2 linked regions of the Priestia megaterium genome follow. Each later gene encodes a partner of the first gene's protein in a complex. Links are inferred from orthologs where the notes say so. Each region holds a gene or a part of one and is shown on either strand. Other genes may lie near its edges. The genes, in order: trxB and trxA.

The links.
Region 2: the proteins of trxB (region 1) and trxA are in contact, whole or in part, in a crystal structure (PDB 1F6M), measured with the Escherichia coli proteins. The link is inferred for Priestia megaterium from one-to-one orthologs.

Annotation. Positions count from the first base shown.
Region 1 is NZ_CP023317.1:4,791,809-4,799,339, forward strand. Bases 2,950-5,699 are described here. They hold trxB (thioredoxin-disulfide reductase), read right to left. Parts: upstream 4,927-5,699; coding sequence 3,973-4,926; downstream 2,950-3,972. Other genes in these bases: rapZ (RNase adapter RapZ), read right to left, coding at 2,950-3,169; CEQ83_RS24640 (8-oxo-dGTP diphosphatase), read right to left, coding at 3,211-3,669; CEQ83_RS24650 (tetratricopeptide repeat protein), read right to left, coding at 5,038-5,699. In the rest of the region: CEQ83_RS24620 (HPr family phosphocarrier protein), read right to left, coding at 32-286; DNA-binding protein WhiA, read right to left, coding at 315-1,259; CEQ83_RS24630 (gluconeogenesis factor YvcK family protein), read right to left, coding at 1,293-2,279; more of rapZ, read right to left, coding at 2,276-2,949; more of CEQ83_RS24650, read right to left, coding at 5,700-6,540; bifunctional phosphoribosyl-AMP cyclohydrolase/phosphoribosyl-ATP diphosphatase HisIE, read right to left, coding at 6,722-7,345; imidazole glycerol phosphate synthase subunit HisF, read right to left, coding at 7,342-7,531.
Region 2 is NZ_CP023317.1:4,478,237-4,485,792, forward strand. Bases 1,453-4,227 are described here. They hold trxA (thioredoxin), read right to left. Parts: upstream 3,110-4,227; coding sequence 2,795-3,109; downstream 1,453-2,794. Other genes in these bases: uvrC (excinuclease ABC subunit UvrC), read right to left, coding at 1,453-2,571; CEQ83_RS22960 (electron transfer flavoprotein subunit alpha/FixB family protein), read right to left, coding at 3,518-4,227. In the rest of the region: CEQ83_RS22945 (aspartate kinase), read right to left, coding at 1-420; more of uvrC, read right to left, coding at 805-1,452; more of CEQ83_RS22960, read right to left, coding at 4,228-4,498; CEQ83_RS22965 (electron transfer flavoprotein subunit beta/FixA family protein), read right to left, coding at 4,532-5,305; CEQ83_RS22970 (enoyl-CoA hydratase), read right to left, coding at 5,324-6,097; CEQ83_RS22975 (fatty acid metabolism transcriptional regulator FadR), read right to left, coding at 6,177-6,761; CEQ83_RS22980 (AMP-binding protein), read right to left, coding at 6,874-7,556. UniProt on the Escherichia coli protein: Participates in various redox reactions through the reversible oxidation of its active center dithiol to a disulfide and catalyzes dithiol-disulfide exchange reactions.

The sequences.
Region 1 (7,531 bases):
AAAAGCCTTTCCCACTTTGGGAAAGGCTTTTTTATGCATCGTTCTCTACGTAAGCGACTAACGCATCCATTGCTTCTTTTTCATCTACCCCTTCAACAATGAGCGTAATAAGAGAACCGTTATTAATCGCTAAGCTCATTAACCCCATGATACTTTTAGCGTTGACTACTTTCTCATCTTTCTTCAAGTACACATCAGATGTAAAACGAGTTGCTTCTTGCACGAATAGTGCCGCAACACGAGCTTGTAATCCCGTTTTTAATTTTACTTCTACTTGTTTTTCCATGATAAAATCCTCCCCCTTGCAATTCCCCTTATGTGACTGGCTGACCGGCGCGAAGCTTGTCTGCTATTTGGTCAATTTTACGCAATCGATGGTTAATGCCTGATTTGCTAATTTGACCTCCAGATACCATCTCACCAAGCTCCTTTAACGTAACGTCTTGATATTCCACACGCAAACGAGCAATTTCTCTCAGCTTTTCTGGTAAGATATCTAATCCAGCTGTTTCATCAATATAACGAATGTTTTCCACTTGACGAATGGCCGCTCCGATTGTTTTGTTTAAGTTAGCTGTTTCACAATTAACTAAGCGATTAACGGAATTTCGCATATCTCGGACAATTCTTACATCCTCAAACCGTAAAAGAGCGTTATGGGCTCCAATGATATTTAGAAACTCCGTAATTTTTTCAGCTTCTTTCAAATAGTTAATATAGCCTTTTTTTCGTTCTAATGTTTTACTATTCAATTGAAATTCGTTCATTAAATTGCATAAAGCTTCGTTGTGCTCTTCATACAATGAAAAGATTTCAAGATGGTACGATGATGTCTCCGGGTTATTAATAGAGCCGCCGGCTAAAAATGCGCCTCTTAAGTAGGATCGCTTACAGCATTTCTTTTGTACTAGCTCTGGTGAAATACGATGTGTAAACGTGAATCCTTCTTCTACAATTTTTAAGTCTTCCAAAAGCATTCTTGTTTTCTCTACTAATCGAACAATATACACATTGTTTTTCTTCAGCCGCATTTTCTTACGTACAAGCAGTTCTACTGACACATCATAATTTTTCTTAAGCAGGACATAAATGCGTCGAGCAATCGCTGCATTTTCAGTTTGGACATCAACTGTGAATTTTTTATTCGAAAAAGAAAGTGAACCATTCATTCGAATTAATGCAGAGAGCTCTGCTTTTGCACAGCAATCCTTGACTTCTAAATTCGTTAACTCTTTTTTTGTTTCTGATGCAAATGACATAACTTCACCTCCAATCTACATACAGAAATAGTGTTAAACACCAGTATTCGCTTTACCTTGCAGCGATGTCAGCATAGAATACACAAGCTTTGCTACTTTTTTTGTATCATGCCTAATTACGCTGCCGTCATACTGAATAATTTGATCTTCAATCACTTCTAAACCTAATTTTAGCAATACTTCACGGTCATATTCTACAGGCTGAGCCTGCTCTACTTGATATTTCTTTTTTAAAGGTGCCGGAATAGGTGCATTATTGACAATAATCGCATCTAAAAACGCACACGGCATATGGTTGTAAAGCGCTTTAATATGATCACTTGCCTTAAAATCCAATGTCTCACCCGGCTGCGTCATCACGTTGCACACGTACACTTTCTTTGCTTTTGTCGAACAAAGCTCATTACAAATATCTTGCACCAGTAAATTCGGCAAAATACTTGTATAAAGACTTCCCGGCCCCAATACAATTAAATCAGCGCGTCGAATAGCTTTTATTGTCTCGATAAGCGGTTTCACATCGGCAGGCGATAAAAACACTTTATTAATTTTTTTATTAACTTCTGGAATTTTAGATTCACCTGTTACGATGGATCCATCTTGCATCTCCGCATGCAGCACAACACTTTGATTAGCTGCCGGAAGCACTTTCCCTCTGACGTTTAGTACTTTGCTCATTTCTCGTATAGCATGCACAAAATCGCCAGTAATAGACGTCATAGCTGCAAGCAACAAATTGCCAAGAGAATGGCCTGTAAGCTCATTTCCTGTATCAAATCGATGTTGAAAAAGCTCTTCAACTAGTGGCTCTACATCAGATAAAGCAGCTAGCACATTTCGAATATCACCAGGAGCAGGGATTTCAAGTTCATCGCGCAATCGGCCAGAACTTCCCCCGTCGTCTGCTACGGTTACGATGGCTGTAAGATCAAGAGGGTATTCCTTCAACCCTCTTAACAGCACTGGTAAACCCGTTCCTCCCCCAATGACGACAACTTTTGGAAGCTGTTCACTGCTCATCTATGATTTTCCTTTCTCCTCTCAATGTCACGATGAGAAATATGAGTTTTGTATTCATTCTGGAAATGGTGACCTAAATATTCAGCTAATGTGACGGAGCGATGCTGTCCCCCTGTACACCCTATAGCGATGACCAGCTGGCTTTTACCTTCTCGCTTGTACTGCGGAAGCATAAACGAAAGTAGGTCTACTACTTTTTCAATGAACTTTTGAGTTTCCGTCCATTTTAATACGTAAGAAGAGACCTCTTCTTCAAGCCCTGTTTTAGGACGCATATGGTCAATATAGTGAGGGTTTGGCAAAAAGCGCACATCAAAGACTAAGTCAGCGTCAATAGGCACCCCGTATTTAAAACCAAATGACATCACATTAACAGTAAAAACTTGTGAAGCGTGCGAAGAAAACTGAGTTAAAATCTTTTCTCTAAGCTCTCTTGGCTTTAACTCTGATGTCTCATAAATAAGCTGAGCTCTTCCTTTTAACTCCTCAAGTAGCTCCCGTTCCATACCAATTCCTTCTAACGGTAAACCCGAAGGAGCTAGCGGATGTGAACGTCTCGTTTCTTTGTAGCGCGTCACCAGTACAGAATCTTTTGCATCTAAAAATAAAATTTGTGGCGTGACCCACGTTGTTTCACTCATGTTATCTAATGCTTCAAATAGGCTTTCAAAAAACTCTCTGCCTCGCAAATCCATAACAAGAGCAACTTTATTCATTTTATTCCCTGACTCTTTCATGAGTTCCAAAAATTTCGGTAGCAATGTAGGGGGTAAATTATCTACACAAAAGAACCCTAAATCTTCAAAACTCTGAATTGCTACTGTTTTTCCTGCACCTGACATTCCAGTAATAATCACTAATTGAATATCGCTTACAGACCCAGTACTCATTTTTCATCCCCCTCAATCTATGCATACATGTCTATTTATCATTAACAAGGATCAATTCGATAAGATAATAACTCGAAATCCGTTGTATACGTAAAGTTGCCATAAATAACACCCGACCCTTTTGCTACATAATCGATAATGTGATGATCTCCCGGGGCCATCGGCAATTCACTTACTTCACTCAAATTATGCCAACCGAGTTTGCCTTCTTCTGATTCTAGCACATTTGTCCCATCAAAATCTGTAGCAAAAAAAGTAAACATCATCCACTCAGATGAAATTTGATCGTTTTCTTTCATCGTAAATGTAAAAATACCTTTTACAGTGGGATTTTTCAAATAAATTCCTGTTTCTTCACGAAATTCTCTTACAACAGAGTCTTTTACAGATTCTCCTTGCTCCATTTTCCCACCCGGGGCCACCCACCAGTTTCTTCGTGGCTTTTGAAGCAACAATACTTTATCGTCTTTCATTAATACACAATTTGTGACCCTTTGCATGTTTTCCACCTCATCATATGTATACTGACATTTTCTTTTATTATACTACGAAACAAACTTCTCTCACAACGGAGATGAACTAACTATTACTAAATTTTCTGAAAATAAAAACTTGCTGTTATATACGTAAATTCAATCTGTTATAGTCAAAAAAAAGAGGCATAGGAACACGTCCTATGCCCGACATACATATATTTTATAAAAGGGGGTCAATTACTATCTATATAGTACCCCATCAATGTTTCACAGGTGTTACAGAACAGTTAAAACCGAATTACGTTTTGTAAACGATTGATTTCAGCCTTATTGCTGAATAGCTTTTAACTTTTCTTTTAACTCTTCTACATAGTGCTGAGCCGCTTGAGCAGCAATGCTGCCATCACCTGTAGCTGTTACAATTTGACGAAGAGCCTTTTCACGAACGTCTCCAGCTGCGAACACACCTGGTACTTTTGTTTCCATTTGCTCGTTCGTTTCAATATATCCTTCTTTATTCGTGATGTTTAGGCTTTCGAATGGTTTTGTTAGTGGAACCATTCCAACATAAATGAATACGCCGTCCGCACCAAACTCGCGCTCTTCACCTGTTTTTGTGTCTACTAACGTTACGCTGCCTACTTTACCGTCTTTTTCATTTACTTCTTTGACTGTTGTATTCCAAATAAAATCAACTTTTTCGTTGTCAAATGCACGCTGCTGTAGGATTTTCTGCGCGCGAAGCTCATCGCGTCGGTGAATAATTGTTACTTTTGTTGCGAAGCGTGTTAAATATACGCCTTCCTCAACCGCAGAGTCTCCACCGCCTACAACGACTAGCTCTTTACCTTTAAAGAATGCACCGTCACATACAGCACAATAAGATACGCCGCGGCCGCCTAGTTCTTTTTCTCCTGGCGCACCTAATTTTTTATATTCAGCACCAGTAGCAACGATTACTGAACGTGTTTTATATTCTTTGCTGCCTGCACGAACTGTCTTGTATTCTTCTCCGTCGATGATTTCTTTAATATCACCGTACGCATATTCCGCACCGAATTTTTTTGCATGCTCAAACATTTTGTTAGAAAGGTCAGGACCAAGGATATGATCATAACCTGGATAGTTTTCTACATCTTCCGTATTAGCCATTTGACCGCCTGGAATTCCGCGTTCAATCATTAGTGTTGATAAATCTGCACGAGATGTATATACAGCAGCAGTCATACCTGCTGGACCTGCCCCAATAATAATGACATCATAAATTTTTTCTTCTGTCATTTCTTTACACTCCTTCTAGGAAATTCCTTCGTAGTTGATTCCAAATTTATGGATAATTATTTCGTTACCACTATCCTAATATGTTCTTCCTATTATCGTCTATTTTTTTGCTCAATTTAATAACGTATTCACAATTTTACTGTACTTTCTAACTGTTGCAGCCGAAATGGAATATTGTTTTGCCGCATCGGCTTGAGTAATAGACTGGTTTTGTTCTTTCGCCCATATATATGTGACGGCTGCAGCCCATGCATTTACGTTCACATGCTGAAAATCATAGGATTGTTTATATACCTGTACATATACATAAAACCAAAAGCTTAAAAGATCCTGGGTATCACTTTCAGTCTGCGATTCCATCTCCAGTTCAATAACATCTGCCACCTCAAAAATCACATGTTGTTTATCCTGCCATACATACGTATATACTTCATCCAAAAGTGTACTCATATGTATGGACGATTTGATTTCTTCTAAAAGAAGCAGACGCTGCTGTTCAGGAAGCTTTTTTGCCATATACAAGCTGTAAAGCTGATCGTGAACATTGTTTGTTGCACACTTCTTTTTCGCTGTAACATCCACTTTCGATTGAAAAACCTTCGCAGCTTTTTGACTGATGCGCCAAGGCTCCTCTCCTTCTTTATCAGGAACGTCTTCCAATGCCAGCTTCCACATTTCTTTAGAGAAGGCTTCATGTCCAGTATAGTAAGAGGCGTATGAAAGCCAATAATGAAATGAGTTGTCTCCTTGAAAACCTTGTGTATAAAGCTTTTTTAACCATCTGTATGATAGTTTGTATTGACCAATCAACGCAAATGTTGCTCCAAGCTTATAGCGGTGTTCAAATGACATCGGATAAACGCGGCTAAGCCCGTCTGTAAGCTCCTCAACTTCTTTATGCTTATGGCAATAATAATAGAAAATCAGCTGATTGCATAACGCATGAAGATTTCCAGGGTTTTTCTCCAATACTTCATTCAGCAAATCCATTGCCTCATCAATTTTATTTAAATAAAAATAAGCTAACGCTAAATTATTATATGCAGACCAGAATTCTGGATACTCATCAATTATTTCAGTTAACAAATCCACTGCTTCTTCAAAATTCGTTGCTTCAAGCAGTCGTTTTGCTTGTTCTTGTTTTATAATCAGCATGTCGCCTAGCTGATTTTTAGGCTCTTCATCTTCTTCATCCACATCAATTGATAGTAAATCTAACAGATCTGTAGCCGATCGAAAGAGGTCACCATTTGGAAAATGCTCAATGTAATACATCGCGTATTTTTTTGATTCTTCAAACAGTCCAAGATGCGCATAGCTGTTGGCTATATAGTAGTAACAGCTTCCTAATGTATCGTCCATATGATGAATCACATGGAGAAAAAGCTCGTTGGCATCTTGATAATCTCCCTGCTCCGTTAAAGCTACTCCAACGTTTGTAAGAAGCTGTGGATTACGGGCATTTTCTTTGTTTGCACGCGTTAAATACTTGAGCGCTTTATCTGACTCCTCTTCTTCAAACGCCTGCAGCGCTTTTTCGAAATAGAAGTCACCCGTTTGCGAAAATGGAATTACTTGTGCCATTTTTTGAATTACTTTTGAGTGTTTTTCCATTAAGCCCTCCAAATAAGTTGATAATTTCGACGTTCGTAGTATATCACATTTGCCAAGAAGTTTAATACCTCTATTCAAAAAAGGAGCCTGCAAGCAGTCGTTTCTTGACGCAAATAAGAGAAGGTTTTGCCTCTTTTATCTAAAATGAGACAACTCCTTCTCTCCTTTCACTATGTAGCTATTAGCTAGAGTGACGTTCCTTTAATACTGATAGGACATCGTCCAAAGGCAGCTTTTGCTCACGAAGTAAAACAAGTACGTGGTACAGTAAATCCGCAACTTCCCACTTCAGCTCATCATGGTCACGATTTTTTGCTGCAATAATCACTTCACCTGCTTCTTCTCCTACTTTTTTGAGGATTTTATCTACGCCTTTATCGAACAAGTACGTCGTATAAGCTCCTTCTGGCATTTCAGCTTCACGCTTAGCAATCACTTCTTCTAGCTCATTAATAATAGCAAACCGATTATCATTTTGTTTATTTTCGCCAAGAATTGTTTCATTAAAACAGCTGTAAGCCCCCGTATGACAAGCAGGACCTTGAGGCTCCACTTTTACAACAAGAGAATCAGCATCACAGTCATATGCCATGCTCACAATTTTTTGTGTGTTCCCAGAGGTTGCGCCCTTGTGCCATAACTCTTGTCGAGAACGGCTGTAAAACCATGTTTCACGTGTATCAATTGATTTTTGAAGTGATTCTTCGTTCATATAAGCCAATGTTAAAACTTCTTTACTCACAGCATCTTGTACAATAGCTGGCACAAGTCCATCACTGTTGAATTTAATGTTTTCAATCGTCATCGAATGCTCACTCCTTGTTGTTTTGCATAGCTTTTAATTTCTTTTACAGATGTTTCTTTATAGTGAAAGATTGAAGCCGCCAAAGCCGCGTCAGCTTCTCCTTTTTCAAACGCATCGACAAAATCTTGACCATTTCCTGCGCCGCCAGAAGCAATAACAGGAACGCTCACCGCTTGGCTGACTGCT
Region 2 (7,556 bases), 320 kb from region 1 along the record:
TGAACAGCCTTGGAATCCAGCTACTACTACGATTCGACCTCTATCTAATTGGCTTTGAATACGAGTCGTGTCAATGTGCTGGATTCGTGCATTGCTGTGAACTGCTTCTGTCTGGATACCAGCTTGCCAACCTGTTAGCGAAGTGGCTTCATGACCTTTGAATTGAAGAGCCATTGTTAACAGGGAAATCGTTACTTGTTCTCCAGTTGTAAGAAGCATATCCATTTCGCGTTTACTTGGACTGTCCGTAATATCACTTGCTAATTTCACCAGTGCATCTGTGGTTTTGCCCATTGCCGATACAACAACTACTACTTGGTTACCGCGCTCTGCTTCTTGAATAACACGGTTTGCTACATGTTGAATACGTTCAACAGAACCAACAGATGTTCCACCAAATTTTTGAACGATTAATGCCATAATTTTGTTCATTCCTTTTCAATAAATTTGCATATGCAGGATGATGAGAAGCTAAATTTTTTTACTCAGACAATAAAAAAAGCAATGAGATGAGCTCTCATTGCTTAACGAACGAAAATTATAAAACATAACCGTCCACTGCCGTGAGATAGCTCTCCAAGAATCTACATCTTGACAATCCTACGTTTATTCAACGCAGAACCAGCAATCATTACTATGAGGTAATGTTCACTTCGGCAAATTTCCCTTTCCGCATCGTTCATAAGGGCTCATACCCTTCCTGATGCGTACTGATTAAATTTGCACCTCTATCTTCACTTCATTTGATGAAGTGTCGTATGAAATTAGTTAATAGCTTATCAAATATTTTCTATTATTTCAAGACTATTTTTGCAATGTTTCATAAATTTTTTCAGCAATGTTCTGAGGAACACCTGAATTTCGAATATCTTCAATCGTTGCTTCTTTCAATTTTTTCACCGAACCAAAATGCTTTAACAAAGCTTTTTTACGCTTTTCTCCCACTCCCGGAATGTCGTCCAGAACTGACTGAAAAGCGGACTTAGAGCGCACTTGACGGTGGAAGGTAATCGCAAAGCGGTGAACTTCATCCTGAATTCGCTGAAGCAAATAAAATTCTTGACTATTGCGTTCAAGCGGTATGATTTGAGGAGGCTCACCAATCATCAGATTGGAGGTTCTGTGCTTATCATCTTTGACAAGACCTGCTGTAGGCACTAAAAGTCCCAATTCATTTTCGAGAACGTCCTGTACTGCAGCTAAATGCCCTTTGCCTCCATCTACAACAATTAAATCCGGAAGCGGAAGACCTTCTTTTAATGCTCTGGAATACCGTCTGCGAACGACTTCCCTCATGGAACTGTAATCATCTGGTCCCTTTACCGTCTTAATTTTATATTTGCGATATTCTTTCTTTTCCGGTTTCCCATCAACAAAAACAATCATCGCAGAAACTGGGTCTGTTCCTTGAATATTTGAGTTATCAAATGCTTCAATCCGATAAGGAGCGGCAATTCCAAGCTCTTCTCCTAACCGTTCAACTGCGCCAACTGTACGCTCTTCATCTCGTTCAATTAAATAGAATTTTTCACCGAGCGCAATTTTTGCATTTTTACACGCAAGTTCTACTAATTCTTTCTTTTTGCCTCGCTTTGGATGCTGAACCTCTACTTCTACTAACTTCTCAGCTAACTCTGCATCAATCGTTGCTGGAACCATCACTTCTTTTGGCTTAATATTTTTGGCATAAAACTGACCGATAAAAGTTAAGAAATCTTCTTCTGGCTCTTTATAAAAAGGAAACATAGAAACTTCTCGCTCAATTAATTTCCCTTGGCGAATAAAGAAAACTTGAACACACATCCAGCCTTTATCGTAAGAATAGCCAAACACATCTCGATTAACAAAATCATTAAACGTTACTTTTTGCTTTTCCATTGTCGCTTCGATATGAGCAATTTGATCTCGGTATTCTTTAGCCCGTTCAAAGTCAAGTTCTTCTGAAGCTTTTAACATTTTTTCAGTTAACTCTGTTTTGACATGCTCATATCCACCATTTAAAAACCGCGTGATATTTTCAATAATTTGTTTGTTTTGCTCTTCTTTTACCTCTTTTACGCAAGGAGCTAGACATTGCCCGATATGGTAATACAAACAAGGCCTATCTGGCATAGTGGAGCACTTTCTTAACGGATAAATGCGATCAAGAAGCCGCTTTGTTTCATTTGCTGCTTGAACATTAGGATAAGGACCGAAGTATTTCCCTTTATCTTTTTTTATTTTTCTTGTAATAACAAGTCGGGGCTGTTTTTCAGCTGTAATCTTAATAAACGGATAGCCCTTATCATCTTTAAGCATAATATTGTATTTTGGGTCATGCTTTTTAATTAAATTCATTTCTAAAATAAGCGCTTCTAAATTAGAAGATGTGACGATATATTCAAAGTCGACAATGTCGTTTACAAGTCGAAGCGTCTTTCCGTCATGAGATCCGGTAAAGTAGGAACGTACTCGATTTTTTAATACTTTTGCTTTTCCTACGTAAATGACCGTTCCATATTTATCTTTCATCAAGTAACAGCCGGGCTGATCCGGTAAAATAGCCAGCTTTTCTTTTAAATAATCGTTCATACTTTTCTCCTTCCTCTTCTCTTACTCTGTCCATCTATACAATCGCTTATGAAGCGTAACCTACATTCTTTCCTGTCTTAATACATGTACATAAGCTGGATTTATGGCGGTGTTCCTTACATCTAGTATAAAACAAACGAACGCATATTCGCTAAATAAAAGTATTCCCAAAAGAGAAAAAGTGGAGAAAAAGAAAAAAACCTAGCCTGAGCTAGGTTTTGACTTACGCGTGTTTATTAATTAATTCTGTTAATGCTTCTTTTGGTTGGAAACCAACTACTTGATCAACTTTCTCTCCATCTTTGAATAATACTAAAGTTGGGATACTCATAACACCAAATTTTCCAGCTGTTTCTTGATTTTCATCAACGTCTACTTTTACGATTTTAACTTTATCGTTAAGTTCGCCATCAATTTCTTCAAGAACTGGAGCAATCATTTTACAAGGGCCACACCATGGTGCCCAAAAGTCAACAAGCACTAGGCCTGATTTAATTTCATCTGTAAAGTTTTTATCTGTAGCATGTGCAATAGCCATTTTAATTCCTCCTAAATATATGCAATATCCAAATTCTACTCACAGTATATCACCTTCAAATAAGGTTTGCTAACTTTTTGCTTACATTTATACTGTTTATTCTCCGCTCTAGTTTGTACAATTTGCCTAAAAATATGCGTAGAAAATTTCGTTTCCCATGAGGCTGAGACCTGACTAAATGAATCCAAAGACGAACAAATAGTATACATGGGTTGAACCGCTTGCGACACCGCAGTTGATTTCCATGCAAGACTTCGCTTTTCTAGCAGGAGTCTTCGCCTTGCCCTCCAATCACCTGCTAGAAAGACCTACCCTGCGTTTACCCTAACAAAAAAACGAACCACTAATCAAAAATCTTGATCAACGGTTCGTTCTTCACTTCGTCTCAAATACTTTTGTCCGAGAATCTTACGCAGACTGTACTTTCAGCTTTTTAAATTCTTCCGTTAGCAGAGGCACTACTTCAAATAAATCTCCAACGATTCCGTAGTCAGCTACTTTAAAAATATTCGCTTCAGGATCTTTATTGATTGCAACAATAATTTTTGAATTTGACATACCTGCCAAATGCTGAATAGCACCTGAAATTCCGCAGGCAATGTATAAATCTGGTGTGACTACTTTGCCCGTCTGACCGATTTGAAGAGAATAGTCGCAGTAATCTGCATCGCACGCTCCGCGAGACGCTCCAACAGCTCCATTTAACACGTCCGCTAGTTCTTGGAGAGGTCCAAAACCTTCCGTGCTTTTTACACCTCGACCACCTGCAATCACGACTTTTGCTTCGGACAAATCAACCCCTTGCGTTGCTTTGCGTACGACTTCTTTTACAACAGTACGCAGGTTTTTGATTTCAACATTTAAATCCTCTACATCACCTGTACGCCCCTCATCTTTTGCAAGCGGTGAAATATTATTTGGACGAATCGTGACAAACGTAAAAGCATCGGTCATGATTTTCTTCTCAAATGCTTTACCAGAATAAATTGGGCGAGTGAAGACTACTTGATCCCCTCCCACTTCTACATCCGTCACATCCGAGATAAGTCCTTTGTCTAAGCGAGCTGCCAGTTTTGGCGCTAGATCTTTGCCAAGAGCCGTATGCCCAAATACGATAGCTTCAGGCTGTTCACTTTCAATGATGGCTAATAATGCCTGAGCGTAACCATCCGATGTGTAAGCAGCTAAATCTTCGTGCTCCGTCACAACAACTTTATCTGCTCCGTATGCAATAAGTTCTTCACTTAAAGATTTTACGTCCTTTCCTACTAACGCTGCAATAATTTCTCCCCCGTCAGCTACAGTAGACGCTGCGGAAATCGCTTCAAACGATACGTTTCGTAATCCCCCATCACGTGCTTCTCCAAGAACTAACACTTTGCGTCCCATTACAATACCCCCATTGTTTTGACTTTTGACTTATTAAATGACTTTTGCTTCCTTATGCAGTAAATTGACCAGCTCTGTTACTTGATCTTTTATATCTCCTTGTAATACGCGCCCCGCGTCTTTTTTCGGAGGTAAATAAATTTCAATTGTCTTTGTTTTTGCTTCTACATCATCTTCATCTAAATCTAAATCGTCTAATTCCACTTCAACCAACGGTTTCTTCTTCGCTTTCATAATCCCTGGAAGAGATGGATAGCGAGGCTCATTAAGTCCCTGCTGAGCTGTTACTAAAAGAGGAAGCGACGTTTCAATAACTTCCGAATCTCCTTCCACATCGCGTACAACCGTCACTTTTTCACCTTCAATATCCAGCTTTGTAATCGTTGTAATATAAGGGATTTCTAACTGTTCTGCTACGCGCGGTCCCACCTGGCCTGAACCTCCGTCAATCGCTACGTTTCCTGCTAAGATTAAATCAGGAGATTGCTCTTTTAAGTACTGTGCCAGCAGCCTAGAAGTCGTGTACTGATCGCCATCTTCTATGTCATCTTCCGTATTGATTAAAACCGCTTTATCTGCTCCCATAGCCAAAGCTGTTCGGAGTTCTTTTTCTGATTCTTCCCCTCCTACACTCACGACCGTAATCTCTCCGCCATGCTTTTCCTTTAGCTGAATAGCCTCTTCAACTGCATACTCATCGTAAGGATTAATAATAAATTCAGCTCCATCTTCAACAATTTGACCATTTTTTAGTGAAAGTTTCTCCTCTGTATCGAACGTTCTTTTTACTAACACATAAATATTCATTCAATTCCCCTCCTAAGCTTATTTTCCTAAAAATTTGGGCTGGCGCTTTTCAATAAAAGCGGCTACGCCTTCTTGAGCATCACGGCTTTTGAATACGCTTCCAAAAAATTGTGCTTCTTTTTTGATGCCGCTGTAATAAGCATCTGTTTTTACATGTTGAAGCAGCTGCAAAGTAGCTTTAACAGAGATTGGGCTTTTTTTGGCAATTTTTCTAGCAAGTAAAAATGTTTCATTGATAAGCTGACTTTCTTCAAAAGCTGCGTTTGCCAATCCTAACTCCACTGCCTCGCTGCCCGATATTGGATCACTTGTCAGCATCATCTCACAAGCCTTATGAACCCCTACATAACGAGGCAATCGCTGAGTTCCTCCAAACCCTGGTATAATTCCTAACTGAAGTTCAGGCAAGCCCAGCTTAGCATTTTCTGTTACCAAACGGATATGGCAGCTCATAGCAAGCTCTAATCCTCCGCCTAAAGCAGCTCCATGAATAGCTGCAATAACTGGTTTTGGGTAATTTTCAATATACTCAAAGAGCTCTTGGCCGTTAACAGCAAGTTTCTCGTAATCTTTTTCCTGCTGCAGTGATGTAAACTCTTTTATATCAGCTCCAGCACAAAAGAATTTCCCTTCGCCTTTAATGACGATAACCCTTGTCTCTTTGCTATCTTCTAAATGTTTTAAAACACTTGAAAGATCTTTTAATAAATCTTGAGACAAAGCGTTAGCAGGTTGTCTATTCAACGTAATGAAGCTTATTGCATCAACAGTTTCAACCTGGATAATCTCCATTTGTTTCCCCCACCCTTTCTTTCTATTTTCATTACCTTGCGCTTCTCCCCTCGCAAGGGAGCAGCAGGCTCACTTACGATTATGAGCCGCTGCAGCCGTTTAACAGCAGGGAATGGACTTTATCTACCGATTCTATTAGACCATATCGATGATCGTTCATTACCCATGTTGTGACAGTTTCATCAATCGTTCCAAAAATCATCTGTCGCGCAAGACGAATATCTATATTTTCAGAAAACTCACCCGTTTCGATTCCTGTCTGTAAAATAGAATCAATGAGAGTCAGATAATCTTTTAATACATCGTTAATTTTCAATCTTAAATCTTTGTTCGATTGACGCAGTTCAAGCTGTGTCACTGTAGCTAAATGATGATCCTCCGCTAGAAACGAAAAATGCTTGTCAATTAATACGTGAAGTTTTTCTGCCGCAGTTTCAATTCCCGCCAGTTCTTCATAAATTTTTTCTACAAACTGTCCCATCTTCTCTTGAAATAAGGAAATCAAGACATCTTCTTTGTTTTTAAAATATAAATATATCGTACCGTCTGCAACTCCAGCCTGCTTAGCAATTTTAGAAACCTGAGCATTGTGGTATCCGTTTTCTGCTATTACTACTACAGCTGCATCGATAATCTGCTTATACTTTGGCTTATTTCTTCTCAATCTTATACGCTCCTTTAAAATATGAATGATTATTCATTCATATCTTTATAATAAAGAAACCGCAAGTATCTGTCAATTATGTTTCAGCAAAAAAATCAAAGGCGACGATCGATTACGTCGCCTTTTTATGCTTTTCATTTTCTTCTTCAATCAGCGCTCGTCGCAGAATCTTCCCGACCGCTGTTTTTGGAAGCTCATTTCGAAATTCATAAAGGCGCGGAACTTTATAAGCAGCTAAATACTTTCTAGAAAACTCATTTAACTCTTCTTCAGTACATCTTACACCATTTTTTAATACAATGTAAGCCTTCACTGTTTCTCCTCTATATGGGTCAGGAACACCTACCACTACAGCTTCTTGAATTTTTTCATGCTCATATAATACTTCTTCAACTTCTCGAGGATAGATATTATATCCCCCGGCAATAATAATATCTTTCTTTCGATCTACTACATAAAAATAACCTTTATCATCCATATAGCCAACATCACCTGTTAGCAACCACCCGTCTCGCATAACAGCCTCCGTTTCTTCAGGCTGCTTCCAATATCCTTTCATGACCTGAGGACCTTTAACCGCAATTTCTCCTACTTCGCTTACAGCAGCTTCTTTACCTGTTTCAAACGAGAGAATTTTGGCATCTGTGTCTGGCCAAGGCACTCCAATGCTTCCTGGTATTCTCTCTTTCCAAAGAAAATTAGCATGAGTAACAGGAGAGGTTTCCGTCAATCCATATCCTTCCACTAGTTTACCTCCAGTGAGCTTTTCAAACTGCTCCTGCACTTCCACAGGAA